Regions from separate parts of the Shewanella sp. SM95 genome, predicted to be linked through region 1. Evidence: predicted binding sites of a transcription regulator. Region 1 holds the regulator's gene; the other holds the start of a gene.
The links. Region 1 encodes FliA, which starts transcription of late flagellar genes. Its sites were predicted from a motif close to CTAAAGNTNNNNNNNNNNNNGCCGATA; they were not measured.
Positions count from the first base shown of each region.

Region 2: the regulator FliA is predicted to act here: its motif matches at 3,389-3,415, upstream of L5M29_RS10765 (DUF5610 domain-containing protein).

Region 1 covers NZ_JAKKSE010000016.1:36,302-44,873, reverse strand. The annotation lists gene flhA (flagellar biosynthesis protein FlhA) at 1-1,610, shown strand, start outside; gene flhF (flagellar biosynthesis protein FlhF) at 1,622-3,004, shown strand; gene L5M29_RS16370 (MinD/ParA family protein) at 3,009-3,890, shown strand; gene L5M29_RS16365 (RNA polymerase sigma factor FliA) at 3,883-4,596, shown strand; gene cheY (chemotaxis response regulator CheY) at 4,644-5,027, shown strand; gene L5M29_RS16355 (protein phosphatase CheZ) at 5,041-5,778, shown strand; gene L5M29_RS16350 (chemotaxis protein CheA) at 5,794-8,043, shown strand; gene L5M29_RS16345 (chemotaxis response regulator protein-glutamate methylesterase) at 8,064-8,572, shown strand, end outside.
Region 2 covers NZ_JAKKSE010000008.1:28,567-36,406, reverse strand. The annotation lists gene L5M29_RS10790 (ABCB family ABC transporter ATP-binding protein/permease) at 1-296, shown strand, start outside; gene L5M29_RS10785 (hypothetical protein) at 376-633, shown strand; gene L5M29_RS10780 (hypothetical protein) at 742-951, opposite strand; gene L5M29_RS10775 (FMN-binding glutamate synthase family protein) at 1,103-2,593, opposite strand; gene L5M29_RS10770 (SixA phosphatase family protein) at 2,605-3,222, opposite strand; gene L5M29_RS10765 (DUF5610 domain-containing protein) at 3,449-4,063, shown strand; gene L5M29_RS10760 (ferredoxin--NADP reductase) at 4,200-4,949, shown strand; gene L5M29_RS10755 (glutathione S-transferase N-terminal domain-containing protein) at 5,042-5,638, shown strand; gene L5M29_RS10750 (hypothetical protein) at 5,653-6,081, opposite strand; gene L5M29_RS10745 (Fe(3+) ABC transporter substrate-binding protein) at 6,302-7,309, shown strand; gene L5M29_RS10740 (ABC transporter permease) at 7,386-7,840, shown strand, end outside.

The sequences.
Region 1 (8,572 bases):
TGGCAATCGATGCTGACTTAAATGCTGGAACCTTAAATCAAGACCAAGCGAGAATACGCCGTGCCGAAGTGACCCGTGAAGCCGATTTCTATGGTGCGATGGACGGTGCGTCCAAATTCGTTAAAGGGGATGCGATTGCCGGTATCATGATCTTAGTGATCAACATCGTAGGTGGTTTCATCATAGGGATTGTGCAGCATGGCTTAAGTTTCTCTGAAGCGGTTGAAATTTATACCTTACTGACTATCGGTGATGGTTTAGTGGCGCAGATCCCTGGTCTATTATTGTCAATCGCCGCAGCCTTGATGGTGACTCGTCAAAACGAGTCAGGTGATATGGGCCAAATGATGATGAGTCAGATGTTTGACAGTCATAAGTCATTGGGTATCGCCGCCGGAGTCCTGTTTGTAATGGGTATTGTTCCTGGTATGCCGCACATGGCGTTTTTAAGCTTTGCCTTTATGACTGCTGGTGCAGCTTATTTTGTTTATAAACGAAATGAAAACAAACGTCTTAAAGCGCTAGAACAAGTGAAATCGGGTCCAATAGAAAGACAAGATAAAGAGCCTAAAGAGCTAGGTTGGGACGATGTACATCATGTTGATACTATTGGTCTTGAGGTTGGATATCGTTTGATCCCTCTGGTAGACAAGGGCCAAGGTGGCGAGTTACTAAGCCGCATTAAAGGCGTGCGTAAAAAGTTGTCTCAGGAATTAGGCTTCTTAGTGCCCGCGGTGCATATTCGCGATAACTTAGATTTATCGCCTAATGCGTATCGCATTTCATTAATGGGCGTCGTCGTCGGAGAGGCTGATATTCGTCATGATTGCGAATTGGCGATCAACCCTGGTCAAGTCTATGGCAAACTCGATGGTATCGAAACGCGCGATCCCGCCTTTGGCCTAGAAGCGGTATGGATCGCTCCTGAGTTACGTGAGCACGCACAAACATTAGGTTATACCGTCGTCGATGCCGCTACTGTTGTTGCAACTCATATTAGTCAATTACTCACAAATAATGCTGCTAAGTTGTTAGGTTACGAAGAAGTGCAACAACTGATGGATATGCTTGCGAAACACTCACCTAAGCTGGTTGATGGCTTTATTCCAGATATCATGCCACTAGGACATGTCGTAAAAGTGATGCAGAACCTATTAAATGAAGGGGTTTCAGTTAGAGACTTGCGTACTATAGTGCAAACTTTGTTAGAATATGGCACTAAGAGCAATGACACTGAAGTCTTGACTGCCGCTGTACGTATCGCTTTGAAACGTATGATAGTTCAGGAAATCTCAGGCCCAGAGCTCGAAATCCCCGTCATTACTTTGGCGCCAGAGTTGGAACAGATGTTGCATCAGTCAATGCAAGCAACCGGTGGTGATGGTCCTAATATTGAACCCGGTCTTGCAGAACGCATGCAGCAGTCCCTTGCCGATGCGGCTCAGAAGCAAGAAATGGTCGGACAACCCGCCATATTGTTGACGTCAGGTATGTTACGCGCGACGCTGTCACGCTTTGTTAAACATACTATTCCTAATCTCAGAGTCATTTCATATCAAGAAATACCTGATGAGAAGCAAATACGTATCGTATCTGCAGTCGGCCAGTAGAGGACGCATAAGTGAAGATTAAACGATTTTTTGCCAAAGACATGCGCGCCGCACTGGCCCAAGTGAAAGAAACACTCGGCTCAGATGCCGTCATTATGTCAAATAAAAAAGTGAACGGTGGCATCGAAATTGTCGCTGCCGTTGACTATGACGAACCTAAAGCGAAAACTGCAGCCACTGCGCCAGCACCGACCTTTATGGACGTGAGCGACGATCTCGTGTCCCTGGGTGCTAAGCAGCCAGTTCGTGTAGAAACTCGCGCTAAGCCAGCCGCACCTGCAGACTCATTACAAGCCTTACTTGAGAAGCAGCAAAGCCGTTTGAATCAACAAATGTCACATCAGCAAGTTGATGCCGAGTTACCTGCATGGGCTAAGGGCTTACAAGCCCCTACTGCTGTGAAACCAGAACGTCGTGAAGCACCTTCCTCGTTTGATAAAAAGCCACAAACATCACAGAAACAAAGTGCTGATATTGAGGCTATGCGTGATGAATTAGCATCACTGCGTAATTTATTGACACATCAAGTATCCTCCTTGATGACGGAACATAAAAAACGCATCGATCCCGTCGGTGCTATGCTCGAAGCCAAATTGCTTGAGGCTGAATTCTCCCCTGCGGTTGCGAATAAATTAGCCGCGCTGAGTCAGCATTATACGCCGGCTGAATTAGTCAGAGCATTACCACAAAGTCTTGCTAATATGCTTGACAATCAGGGTGATGACATTGTGAAACAGGGCGGGGTGGTTGCATTAGTTGGCCCTACTGGCGTTGGTAAAACAACGTCATTAGCTAAACTTGCTGCCCGTTTTGCGGCACATCATGGTGCTGAACATGTTGCTTTAATTACCACAGATCATTATCGCATCGGAGCCTATGAGCAATTAGCAACTTATGGCAAAATAATGGGCTGCCCAGTAAAGCAAGCTCATGATCTAAATGAATTAGAGCAAATTCTCTATCAGTTTAGGAATCGCAAGCTAGTATTGATAGATACGGCTGGCATGGGACAGCGAGATATGCGCCTTTACCAGCAACTTGATAATTTAACTGCAAATAGCAGGATACCTATCCGCAGTTATCTGGTACTGTCTGCGACAGGGCAGCGCCGTGTGCTGCAAGATGCAGTCAATCATTTTAAACGCATTCCCCTATCTGGTGTCGTTCTCACAAAACTCGATGAATCTGTGTCGTTAGCAGGGGCATTAAGTGTGTTGATCCAAAACGGATTACCATTAAGTTATATTACTGATGGACAAAGAGTTCCTGAAGATATGAAAGTTGCGGATACCCTAGATTTAGCCCAGCAGGCACTCGCAGCGTTAGATAGTACAGAACAACAATCATTACAAGACACAGCGTGGTCAGATAATATGGCCTGTGCATTTGAGTAGATTTATGACCCTGGATCAAGCAAGTGGTTTACGTATGATGAATCAACCCTATAACGAAAAAGTGAAAGTAATCGCGGTCACTGGTGGTAAAGGAGGCGTGGGTAAAACCAGCGTTTCTATTAATACTGCTGTGGCATTAGCCGAAAAAGGCAAGCGTGTCTTGGTACTTGACGCTGACCTTGGCTTAGCAAACGTCGACGTCATGCTGGGTATTCGTGCCGAGCGTAACCTCTCTCATGTTCTCTCTGGTGATGCAGAGCTTGACGATATTATCGTGCGTGGTCCTAAGGGGATAGGCATAGTACCTGCCACCTCAGGAACACAGGGGATGGTGGAATTAAGCCCAGCGCAACATGCTGGATTAATCCGTGCATTTAGTGAGATGCGGACTCAGTTTGATATTCTAGTCGTAGATACTGCTGCTGGGATCTCAGATATGGTGCTCAGTTTCTCACGTGCTTCGCAGGATGTGCTAGTCGTTGTTTGTGATGAACCCACTTCGATTACCGATGCCTACGCCCTGATTAAAATTCTCAGCCGTGAGCATGGCGTGTTCCGTTTTAAAATAGTTGCCAATATGGTGCGTAGTTTACGCGAAGGTATGGAATTATTTGCTAAACTCAGTAAAGTGACCGACAGATTTTTAGATGTTGCACTTGAATTAGTCGCCACGATTCCATTTGACGAAAACTTACGTAAATCAGTTCGTAAACAAAAATTGGTGGTTGAAGCTTATCCTAAATCACCAGCGGCGATTGCGTATCAAGGATTGGCAAATAAAATTTTGAGCTGGCCTGTGCCGCAGCAACCTGGTGGGCATTTGGAGTTTTTCGTTGAGCGTTTAGTACAACGACCAGATTTTCAAGAGGAAAAAACGAGTGAATAAAGCCGCTGCGTATACTTGTTTAGACAATAAATCGTCGATCGTTGAACAGTATGCTCCGTTGGTTAAAAGAATTGCGCATCATTTACTCGCCAGACTACCTGCATCTGTGCAGTTAGATGATTTACTCCAAGCTGGGATGATGGGGTTACTAGAAGCATCATCCAAGTTTGATGGTGGCAAGGGTGCGAAATTTGAAACCTTCGCCGGCATACGCATACGTGGAGCCATGTTAGATGAAATTCGTCGTGGCGACTGGGTCCCTCGTTCCGTTCATCGTAACAATCGTAAGGTTGCACACGCTATTGATGAGTTAGAGCAAGAACTGGGCCGTGATGCACGCGACACAGAAATTGCAGAAAAACTTGATATGACGCTCGATGAGTACCATCATATTCTTAACGATGTTTCTGTCGGAAAAATCATAGGGATAGAAGATTTAGGCGTATCTCAGGATATACTTACAGTGAGTGATCGGTCCGATGATGATTCATTTGAAGCATTAGCTGAGAACCAATTTCATTCTGCTCTGGTTGAGGCAATTAAATTATTGCCTGAAAGAGATGCATTAGTGTTATCCCTGTACTACGATGAAGCATTGAATTTAAAAGAGATTGGCGCCATTCTTGAAGTCAGTGAATCGCGGGTTAGCCAGATATTAAGTCAGGCAATGTTGCGATTGAAAGCTAAACTCAAGCACTGGACATAAGTATAATTATTAATCGAGCACAGAATGTCAGCTCACCGGAGGAAACCTTGGACAAGAATATGAAGATTCTCATTGTTGACGATTTTTCGACAATGAGGCGTATCATCAAGAACTTGTTGCGAGACTTGGGGTTTAATAACACCCAAGAAGCAGACGATGGCTCAACAGCCCTGCCGATGTTGCAAAAGGGGGATTTTGATTTTGTTGTTACAGATTGGAATATGCCTGGTATGCAAGGAATCGATCTGTTAAAAGCAATTCGCGCTGATGATTCGCTAAAGCATTTACCCGTATTAATGGTAACTGCTGAAGCAAAACGTGAACAGATTATTGCTGCCGCTCAAGCGGGAGTGAATGGTTATGTGGTTAAGCCTTTTACCGCTGCAACGCTGAAAGAGAAGTTAGATAAAATATTCGAACGACTCGCTTGAGCAAGGATGAGCTATGAAGTCACAAACATCAGGGCTCATCACGCTCGAGCAAGCTCAGCATTTAGTTGAATTATTAAGTGCATGTGAGCAAAGTCAGGCAGATGATTTATTTCGGGAGCTTGCTGCTCCACTGCAACGAGAATTATTCGAAGAAGTAGGTAAATTAACTCGGCAACTTCATAGTGCGCTGATGGATTTTCAAGTTGATAATCGTCTTGCTGAATTAGCCAATACAGAGATCCCCGATGCCAAGCAACGTTTAAATTACGTTATTGACATGACCGAACAAGCTGCAAATAAAACCATGGATGCGGTTGAAGAATGTTTACCTTTGGCTAATGCCGTGACCGTAAATATTCAAAATGTCATGCCATCTTGGGACAGATTAATGCGACGCGAGATAGCGCTGACTGAATTTAAGGGCCTTTGTCACGATGTACAAGACCTTATGTCTCGTAGTGCAAATGACTCGACTCGATTACGTGAATTGCTTAATCAAATTTTGATGGCGCAAGATTTTCAAGACTTAACAGGACAAATAATACGTCGTGTTATTGATCTAGTAATGGAAGTAGAAAGTAATCTGGTTTCTATGCTGACGGTATTTGGTGAGCAACCTATGATTGAAAGTCAGATTGCTCAGAAAAATAATATTGAAGCAGAAGGCCCGATAATGAATGCCGAGCTTCGTCAAGATGTGGTAACGGGTCAAGACGAAGTGGATGATCTTCTATCGAGTCTGGGTTTCTAACTGGGAGTCAATTTGATGGCCTTTGATGTAGATGAAGAGATACTCCAGGACTTTTTAATCGAAGCCGGTGAAATTTTAGAGCTTCTGCAAGAGCAACTCGTTGCGCTTGAAAATAATCCTGATGATACTAACTTGCTGAACGCCATTTTCCGAGGTTTTCATACCGTTAAAGGTGGTGCTGGCTTTCTTAGCTTAACTCCCATGGTTGATGTTTGTCATGAGGCTGAGAATACCTTCGATTTATTGCGGACAGGCAAGCGTAGCGTTAACGCAGAGTTGATGGATATTATTTTGCAGGCTGTTGATGCAATTAATACCATGTTTGCGCAAACCCAGCAGGGCGAGCAACAAGACCCCGCCGATTCAGGTTTGTTAGCGAGACTTAAAATGCTCAGTTCAGGTGCGCCTTTGCCATCTGAAGTCGCTTCTGCCAAGGTTGTAGAGCCAGAACCTGTTGTTGAAGTCATTATTGATACTCCTACCCTTCAAGAAATCCCTGCTGACATAAGTGATAACTCATCTTCCATTGAAAATACGTCTTCAAGTATCGATGATATCAATGATGCTGAATTTGAAGCTTTATTGGATGCGCTTCATGGTTCAGGAAAGGGACCTGCGGTCGCTGCTACCACATTTGTATCTGAGCCTGTTGCTGTCAAGCCTGCTGCACCAATTAAAACACCTTCAACATCAGGTGATGACATCACTGATGATGAGTTCGAGGCGTTACTGGATGAACTTCATGGCTCAGGTAAATTTAAAGCTGAGGCTGAAGTGCCTGTTAAGCCTAAGGTTGTGGCAACACCTGCGCCTCAACCGATTGTAGATGCTGATGAAATTACCGATGATGAGTTTGAGCGATTACTCGATGAACTCCATGGGAAAGGCGGAGCACCTGCGAAAGCTGAAGTAAAAGCGCCTACGCCCCCTGTTTCGACTGTAGCACCTACTGCTGCACCACATGCTCCTGCGCCAGTAAAAGCCGCAGTACCAGCTCCTGCCCCAGTCGTTGCTGCAAAACCTAAGGTGGAAATTGCGGTTGTCGATAAAGCACCTGCTAAGGCTAGCTCTGCGAATGTGCCTCAGGGTGAAACAACGGTACGTGTAGATACTGCACGACTCGACCAGATCATGAATATGGTGGGTGAGTTAGTGTTAGTGCGTAATCGATTGGTGAGCTTAGGCATCAGCCGTGATGATGAGGAGATGTCGAAAGCTCTCGCGAACTTAGATCTCGTTACTGCCGATTTGCAAGGCGCTGTGATGAAAACCCGTATGCAACCGATCAAGAAAGTGTTTGGTCGTTTCCCTCGGGTGGTACGTGATCTTGCTCGTACACTAAACAAAGAAATTGATTTGATCATGGTCGGTGAAGAAACTGACTTAGATAAAAACCTCGTTGAAGCGCTTGCCGATCCACTCGTCCACTTAGTGCGTAACTCTGTGGACCATGGTATCGAGATGCCAAACGAGCGTGAAGCTAGTGGTAAGCCAAGAACGGGAACGATTACCTTATCTGCAAGTCAGGAAGGCGACCATATACTGCTGAAAATCGAAGACGATGGCGCAGGCATGGATCCTGAAAAACTCAAAAAAATTGCCATAAACCGTGGTGTGCTCGATGAAGATTCTGCTTCGCGGATGACAGACAGCGAAGCCTATAATTTGATTTTTGCACCAGGTTTTTCAACTAAAGTTGAGATTTCAGATATTTCAGGCCGTGGTGTTGGGATGGACGTGGTAAAAACTCGTATCACCCAGCTGAATGGCACTGTACATATTGATTCCATGAAAGGTAAGGGAACGATACTTGAGATTAAAGTACCGCTAACACTGGCGATTATGCCAACCTTAATGGTCGATGTCGCTAAACAAGTGTTTGCATTACCTCTATCTAGCGTGAATGAGATTTTCCATCTCGATCTCACAAAAACCAATATTGTTGATGGGCAACTGACTGTCATAGTGCGTAATAAGGCCGTACCTTTGTTCTATTTGGAACACTGGCTACATAGAAACAAAACCACCTTTAAACATGGCGATAAAAAGCATGGTCATGTGGTTATCGTGCAATTAGGCATGATGCAAATTGGTTTTGTAGTGGATGCCTTAATAGGACAAGAAGAAGTCGTTATTAAACCTCTTGGCGCTATGTTACATGGCACACCTGGGATGGCTGGTGCGACAATTACATCGGATGGTGGTATTGCACTGATCTTAGATGTTCCTGGATTGCTAAAGCATTATGCGAAAAGTAAGAATTAGTTTCCAAGCTAAGGAATGGAATGGCCATTAAAGTATTAGTCGTTGATGACTCAAGTTTTTTCAGACGACGTGTTAGTGAAATAGTCAATCAAGATCCTGAACTGGAAGTTATCGCGACGGCCTCAAATGGGGCCGAAGCGGTGAAGTTGGCTGCTGAGCTTAATCCCCAAGTTATTACTATGGATATTGAGATGCCTGTCATGGATGGTATTACTGCTGTTCGTGAAATCATGGCTAAGTGTCCGACTCCGATCTTGATGTTTTCTTCTTTAACCCATGATGGCGCTAAAGCAACGTTAGACGCTTTAGATGCTGGTGCATTAGATTTTCTGCCTAAACGTTTTGAAGATATTGCGACCAACAAAGATGATGCCATTTTATTGTTGCAACAAAGAGTTAAGGCATTGGGACGACGCAGAATGTTTCGTCCGATTGCACGTCCTGTGGTTGCGCCAACACCTAGTGTGCGTCCAACAGGTAGCGTTTTAGGTACAACGAGTATATCGGCTCATACGCCTGTCGCAGCTCC
Region 2 (7,840 bases), on a different contig from region 1:
CAAGGGCCATTTTGAAGGGCTCGCCCGTGCTGGTGTTTGATGAGGCAACATCTTCACTCGATAGTCGCTCCGAGCAAGCTATTTTGTCGGCACTGCGGGAAGTCGCTAAGGGGCACACTAGCCTAGTGGTGGCTCATAGGTTATCGACCATAGTCGATGCCGATCAAATAGTCGTATTAAGCCAGGGAGAAATAGTTGAGCAAGGTAATCATCAGACTTTGCTGTTGGCAAATGGTCTCTATGCCAAATTATGGCGGATACAAAATGAGCAACAACATACTCCTCTGAGCAGTTAATAGCGTAATACAGTTCAGTCTTTATTCAGCTTCGGCTCTCTATACTCAATGCCAACACATCAATCGGAAGAGATCTGGCATGGAAAATATTACACTGAGAGCTAATATTGAAGGCAAAGAAGAAAAAGTCGCCACTGATTGGTATGCCATCATGGCGACATTGAAAAAACGTGGTGTTGATTATGATTCATTGCAACGCATTCATGCTGAGTTGAACGCGGGCCTGTTGGTTACCACTCGGCGACTTACCTTGGCTAAAGTCAATCCAGAAATGGTGCTGGCAGGTGTGATCCGCGATATGAACGCGCCGACAAGTGACTTTATGGGTATGCGTTAGGTGTGTTCGCTAGTGCTTTAGTACAGTTTGGGTGAGAACGTACGAGAATAGAGGTGAGCCTCTATTCTTGATGCTCTAGAGAGACTCCAGAGATAAAATATGACTGAATTAAGCTACGCCGTTCAGCTTCCCCGCTTTCCAACCTTCACATAAAAGATTCAATTTAGGTACTGACTCATCTATCAAAGTGAGTCGAATGATCTGCCCTTCGCGAAAACACACCAGTTCACCTTCGATCTCGGTCAGGCGATTACAGCTCTTACAGCTAGTGCTTACAGTTTTACTGGCGGGCAGTTGGCTTACGAAGCTAGATTTCAAAGTGTTTCCTTAAGTTCAATTGTGGGTAAGACATTTGAATAATGTCTCACGTCACGGATCTTACCTCTTTTGTGATACGCATTCAAATATACCTTATGTAAACCCTATATAAACGAAAGTTGTATTCGCCATTAACCGCGAGGGTTCGCGGCTACTTATCCATATGTGCATAGTATTTATCGAGTGAAATGGATAAACCGCTATCGAGTACAATTCGGACATGTGAGGGTTTGAGTTGTCTTGGTTCTGTCACTCCGCAAGAGTGCGCAATTAAGGCTAAGTCATGGTGTAAATTATGATTATAGTTAGCAACACGAGCCGATTTATCCCTAGGATCGAGTCCTTGTTGTAGCTTGGGATTGTGCGTTGTGATGCCCGTTGGGCAGGTATCTCTATTGCACTGTAAGGCTTGAATACAACCTAGGGCGAACATATTGCCGCGGGCCGATGCGATGAAGTCTGCACCTAATGCTAAAGCCCAAGCGACTCTTGATGGCACTATGAGTTTACCCGAAGCGATGACTTTGATGCGTTTACGCAAGCCTCGTTGGATCAAGACATTAACTAGGATTGGTAAGCTTTCCTTCAGTGGTAATCCGACATAATCCATTAAAGGTTGTGGTGCAGCGCCTGTGCCGCCATCGGCACTGTCTAAAGTAAAGAAGTCGGGGGCAGAGTCTTCGCCACGACGTTCGATTTCATCACATAAATCTTCGAGCCACTGTACGTCACCGAGTACGGCCTTAATGCCCGTTGGTTTACCGGTAACTTCACGTACTCGTTCAACCATATCCAAAATATCGTTCACGGATTTGAATTCAATATGACCATTAGGGCTAATAGAGTCATAACCCTGAGGAATACCGCGGATATGGGCAATTTCAGCTGTGACTTTGATCCCTGGTAAAATGCCACCTTTACCCGGTTTAGCCCCTTGACTCATTTTAATTTCAAACATTTTGACTTCGGGATGAATGGCTATCGACTTGAGCTTTTCATCGTCTAAATGTCCGTGCTCATTACGTACACCGTATTTGGCTGTTCCAATTTGAAAGACGATATCGCAGCCACCTTTTAGATGATAAGGGCTCAAGCCGCCTTCACCTGTGTTAAGCCAGCAACCCGCCTGCGCTGCACCGTGGGAAAGGGCGGTAATTGCTGGGCGCGATAGAGCCCCAAAGCTCATGGCTGAAATATGACAAATAGCTTGAGTCGTATAGGGTTGGCGGCAATTGGTGCCAATTGTCAGTGGATGAATGGGTGTGATCTCTTCATCTTGGGTTGGGAAGGCGGTATTCATAAACATAATGGTACCAGCATTATCTAAGGGGCGAGTTGAACCAAAGGCGATAGTTCTATCGACATTTTTAGCCGCGCGGTAAACCCAACTGCGTTCTGCACGGTTGAATGGCAGTTCTTCTCTGTCTTGGGCGAAAAAGTATTGTCTAAAGAACTCGCCTTGTTTCTCGAACAGATACCGAAAGCGACCAATTACTGGGTAGTTATGTCTTACCGCTTGTTTGGTCTGCATTTTATCTGCGATATACATGTAAATAACCGCGAGTACAGCGAGTCCTATTACAATCAAAAACAGCCCTGAAAATAGATCGAGTCCCCACATAAACCAATTGAGTTCACTCATGTTATTTATCCTTATTCTTGTCCGTAACGGGTGGCGATCAAGCTCGCAGGTTGGTCATCATTAAGAGAGAGTAAAAACAGCTGGCTATAGTCATCTTCGCTGATCGCTTGGATCTCTGGTCCGCCAAGGGCTTTAATGATCAGTGGGACAGTGTTTGAATGCCCAACGATGAGTGTATTGCCCTTTACAGCATGCACTTGTTCGACAATGTGTTGAATATGTCCTTCGATAGGTTTGGCTGCTTCTACTATCGTCACAGGTAAATGGCGAGCCTCGGCGATGGGCGCGAGTGTTTGTTGGGTTCTTAGGTATTGAGTCGCAATAAGTTGCGACAGCGGCGTGCGGCTCAAGGCAGTGATCAGTGATGCTGCGCGTATTTCTCCCTTGGGTGATAACTGCGGGTTATTGGCTGGCGTGTCGGCTTTTTCGGCATGTCTGACTAAAATAATTAGTCTGCTCTCCGCATGAGCTTGGCTAATGGGAGTAAAGCCGAGGCAAGTGAATATGACGAGGCTTGTTAGCAGGCTAAAGCGTTTTATATTGATACCCAGATTATGCTTAAAATAGTGCTTAAGGATTAGTGTAAACTCGTGAAAGCGGAAATGACTCAAACTGCGGCCTGCTGCCATGGTGTAACATCCTTTTCTATTGGCTTATGTCTAAGCTCAGCGATAGTAATGATCTGCATTGCGGTGGGTTGGCGCTTTATGCACCTTATTAAAGAATGAACCCACTTAATTTATGTGGGCCTTATCATGGCCTTGTGGTCAGATGGTACTTCAATTCTAAAAATTACTAAAGCTGGTTAAATTTTGGTCGATAATTAAGTCGACCCGAATTGAATGGATAGTCATCATGGAAATCAATAAACCCCCTCAAGTGCAAAGTACTCCTTTGCCACAGAAAAAATATGCTGAAAACACGGCGTCTAAGGGCACCGAAGTGAGTGATTCGAAGGACGCGAAAGCCACAGAAGTAACCTCGAAGCAAACTGCGCAGCAAACGAGCAAGCAGCTGATGAATCAAGCGATTTTATCGGCACAGCAAGATGTGAATATCAAGTCAGGCGATCAGTCTATGGCCTTGCTTTATCGCGCAGCGATAGAGTCGATTAATAAAGAATTAGCGCCCACTATGGGCGAGAACGCGATTCAGACGGCTTACGATAATGGCGTAGATACTTCTCCAGAAGCGACTGCAGATCGTATCGTGAGTTTTGCGACGCAGTTTTTTAGCATTCACCAACAACAAAATTCGGGTATGAGTCTAAGTGATCAACTCGATAGCTTTATGGGGATTATTGGCGGTGCCATCGACAATGGCTTTAAAGAGGCTAAAGATATTCTGTCCGGCCTTAAAGTATTGCAGGGTGATATTGCCGATGGTGTCGATAAAACCTACAGCTTAGTGCAAGAGGGGCTGCAAGCCTTTAGAGATAGCTTTAACAAGAAGACTGATGAGACAGCATAGAGTCCGAGTTAATACCTCAGTATTTTCAGTTCTATATTCAGCGTTATAGTCATAAGCCCCTTATATAAGGGGTTTTTGTTGTGCAGAAAAAAGTCTATGCTGGAAGCCTATTTAACGTTTCGCTTGAGGGCAAGTTATGTGGATTAGGGGACAAGTGATAGAACGTATTGATTGGAGTGATAAGTTATTCTCATTGCGCATTGCTGCCGAGTTAGCTCCATTTATTCCTGGTCAGTTTATCAAGTTAAGTCAAATGCAAGATGATAAGCGTGTGGCTAGAGCCTACTCCTTAGTTAATTCTCCCGATAAACCCTATGCAGAGGTGCTCGCCGTTGCGGTAGAGGATGGCCTGTTATCGCCTCAATTACACAACCTTGCAATAGGCGATGAAATTGAAATTACCTCAACCGCGACTGGTTTTATGACCTTAGCTGAAATTCCTAAGGGTGAACTCCAAGGGAAGCATTTGTGGTTTTTAGCCACAGGAACAGCAGTAGGGCCATTTTTGTCTATGCTCGACACCGATGAACCTTGGGAGCGTTTTGAAAAAGTCGTGCTTGTGTATGGCGTGCGCGAGGCACAGGATTTGGCATATCTTGATAAGCTGCGTAATTTAGAACGCAAATACCCTGAACAATTTACATTAGTCTTGAGTGTGACCCGTAAACCCTTTGCCGATGCTTTACAGTGCCGCATTCCCGAGGGGATAGTCTCGGGTGAAATCGAAAAAAAGGCAGGATTAACCTTAAACGCAGCTGACTCTCAAGTTATGATCTGCGGCAATCCGGGTATGATTAACGGTGCGCAAGCCGCTTTACTCGATAAAGGGTTAGTGAAGAATTTACGCCGTGCTCCTGGGCAAATTACCGTTGAAAAATACTGGTAATCTCAATTTTACATAGAAGGCGAGAGTAAACTTGTTTCCGTTCTTGCCCCTAAAAAGCCATAGCGTTTAATGCAAACAAAAGGAAATTTTTGATGAAGTTGTTAAGTTCTCAAGCTTCGCCCTATGCCCGTTGTGTAAGAGCCTTAATCCAGTATCTAGGGATTAACAATATTGAAGAGCAGTTAGTTAATCCCTTTGAAAACAGCGCAGAATTACTCGATGCTAACCCGTTAGGACAGATCCCGTGTCTTATTACCAACGATGGTGTAGCACTATTTGATAGTGAAGTGATCATGCGTTACCTAGATGCAGAGCTTGGCGATCGTAAGATGTTTGGGATCTCAAATAATAACTGGGTGCTGGAGTGTCAGTATTCTTTAGTCAAAGGCTTAATCGATAGCGCGGTGAAATTACGCCAAGAGCAAATGCGTGAAGAAGAAGGCGTGAGGTCAGTATTTTGGACTGCACGTTTTGAACAAGCACTGCTGCGCGGCCTTATGCAGATTGAGCTTCAAACTGTGATCACCCAAACCACGATTCAAGCACCGCAATTAGCCTTGATTTGCTTACTCGATTATGTGGATTTTAGACATCCAGAGCTAGATTGGCGTAAGGTTGCACCTGCGACAGCACTTTGGTTCAGTGAAATGCGTGATTTACCTGCATTTATTCAAACTCGTCCCCAATAATCCGCAGAGGATGCTCAACCGTCGGTTGCGCGTCTTCCTTTTGGCCTATCACGGCGATTTTGTTCACCAAAAGCGCCGAATAACTCACGAGTAACCCCATATTCTACTCTGCGATCATTGCCTAGCTGTCGCCTGTCTTCATGGTGTTGATAGCGGCATTGGCAGTTTGCCTTAGTGCATTCTTCCATCGGAATTTCGGGCGCATCTTTCGATAAAAATCGTTTTCCAGAAAGCGCTTCAATTTGCTCACAGCAACTGCCGTTATTCACAATGCTCACACTGTGAAAACTGTGAAAACTGTGAAAACTGTGAAAACTGTGAGTCTTATTAATGCTGGGATCAGCAGCTTGAGAAGAGTGTTTATGTCTTTTGGGACGACTATTGAGTTTGAATAAGCCAAATAGCGCAATTGCGGCTACGCCTAGCAGCAAAACAGTTAACATAACGCCTCCTGAAAGCATTTTTATCAAATTAAGGTTCAGTTTAGTTTGATTTGAGATAATCTCAAATTTTCAGATTAATGCCATTAAAAACATAAAGTTAATTAGCTGCTTGCTCTCAAGTTCCGTATCTATTACTCTTGCGAAACTGATAAGCATTATCATTAATGCATTAGTGTTCTAATTTTGCAGAACACGTCATCACTTTGGGGAGAATTCGGTAATGAAATGGGTAACTTGCGCGGCTATTGTTGGGTTAATGTCGGTTGGGCATTCAGCGAATGCAGATGATAAATTAACCGTTTATTCTTATCGTCAAGCTTTCTTGGTGGAGCCTATCCTGACGCGTTTCACCGAAGAAACTGGCATAGGTGTGAATTTGGTATTTGCTAAAGACGGTATTGCCGAGCGTCTCGTCCGTGAAGGCCGTTTATCCCCAGCGGATCTTGTGCTGACGTCTGATTTTTCACGTTTAGTTGAATTAGTGGATAAAGATCTAACCTCTCCAGTCAAAAATCCCCTGCTAGAGAGCAATATTCCTGCGCAGTATCGCGATCCCGATGGCCAGTGGTATGCCCTGACTATGCGGGTGCGAAATCTCTATACAGCCAAGGATCGTTTAGGCCAGCAGCAATTGACCTATGAAGAATTAGCCGATCCCAAATATAAAGGAAAGATTTGTACTCGCAGTGGTAAACATCCATACAACATAGCGTTAGTCGCATCTATGATTGCTCATCACGGTGAAGCTGAGGCAAAAACTTGGTTACAAGGCGTGAAAACTAATTTAGCCCGCAAACCTCAGGGGAACGACAGGGGGCAAATTGCCGCAGTAAAAGAAGGTGTGTGTGAGATCGCCATTGGTAATAGCTACTATTACGGCAATATGTTGCAGGATCCTGAGCAAAAGGCGATTGCCGAAGCTGTGACGCTCAACTTCCCGAACCAAGCTGACCGCGGTGCCCATGTGAATGTGTCTGGCATGGTATTAACTCGCCATGCGCCTAATAAAGCCAATGCGATCAAATTGATGGAGTTCTTATCCGCCGATGTTGCTCAGAAGGCCTATGCCGATGTGAATATGGAATATCCAGTGAAAGCCGATGTGGCACCTTCATCTTTAGTGGCTTCATGGGGTAAGTTTAAGTCAGATCAATTGCCCATTTTTAAGTTGGCAGAATATCACCAAGCGGCGGTTAAGCTATTAGATGAAGTGCAGTTTGATCTCTAGCTCCAGTGCTAGCGACAAAATGCAGATTTAGGTTATCAGCGCCAGTGATTGGCGCTGTGACGTTTTAAGGATTGACATGATTTTAGGATTAGCCAGAAGCTGGTCGCTTGCTGGTTATGCCGTGGCCGCCTTGCTGGTATTGCCACTATTTGCGTTGATATTTCAAGCTTTTCAGCCTGACGAAGCCGTGTTTGGGCACTTGATGGCAACGGTTCTGCCGACATATATCATTAATAGTTTATTGCTGATTTTCTGGGTGAGTCTGGGGGCGTTATTACTCGCGTTACCTTGCGCTTGGTTGATGGCTCGTTGTGACTTTGTAGGCAGGCGATATTTGCAATGGGCGCTATTATTGCCCCTCGCTATGCCTGCGTATATTGTTGCCTACGTCTATACCGATTTACTCGATTATGCGGGGCCAGTGCAGCGCGGTCTTCGTTCGATATTTGGCTGGGACTCACCGCAGGATTATTTCTTCCCCGATATTCGTACTTTAGGCGGCGCGGCGTGTATGTTGTCGCTGGTATTGTT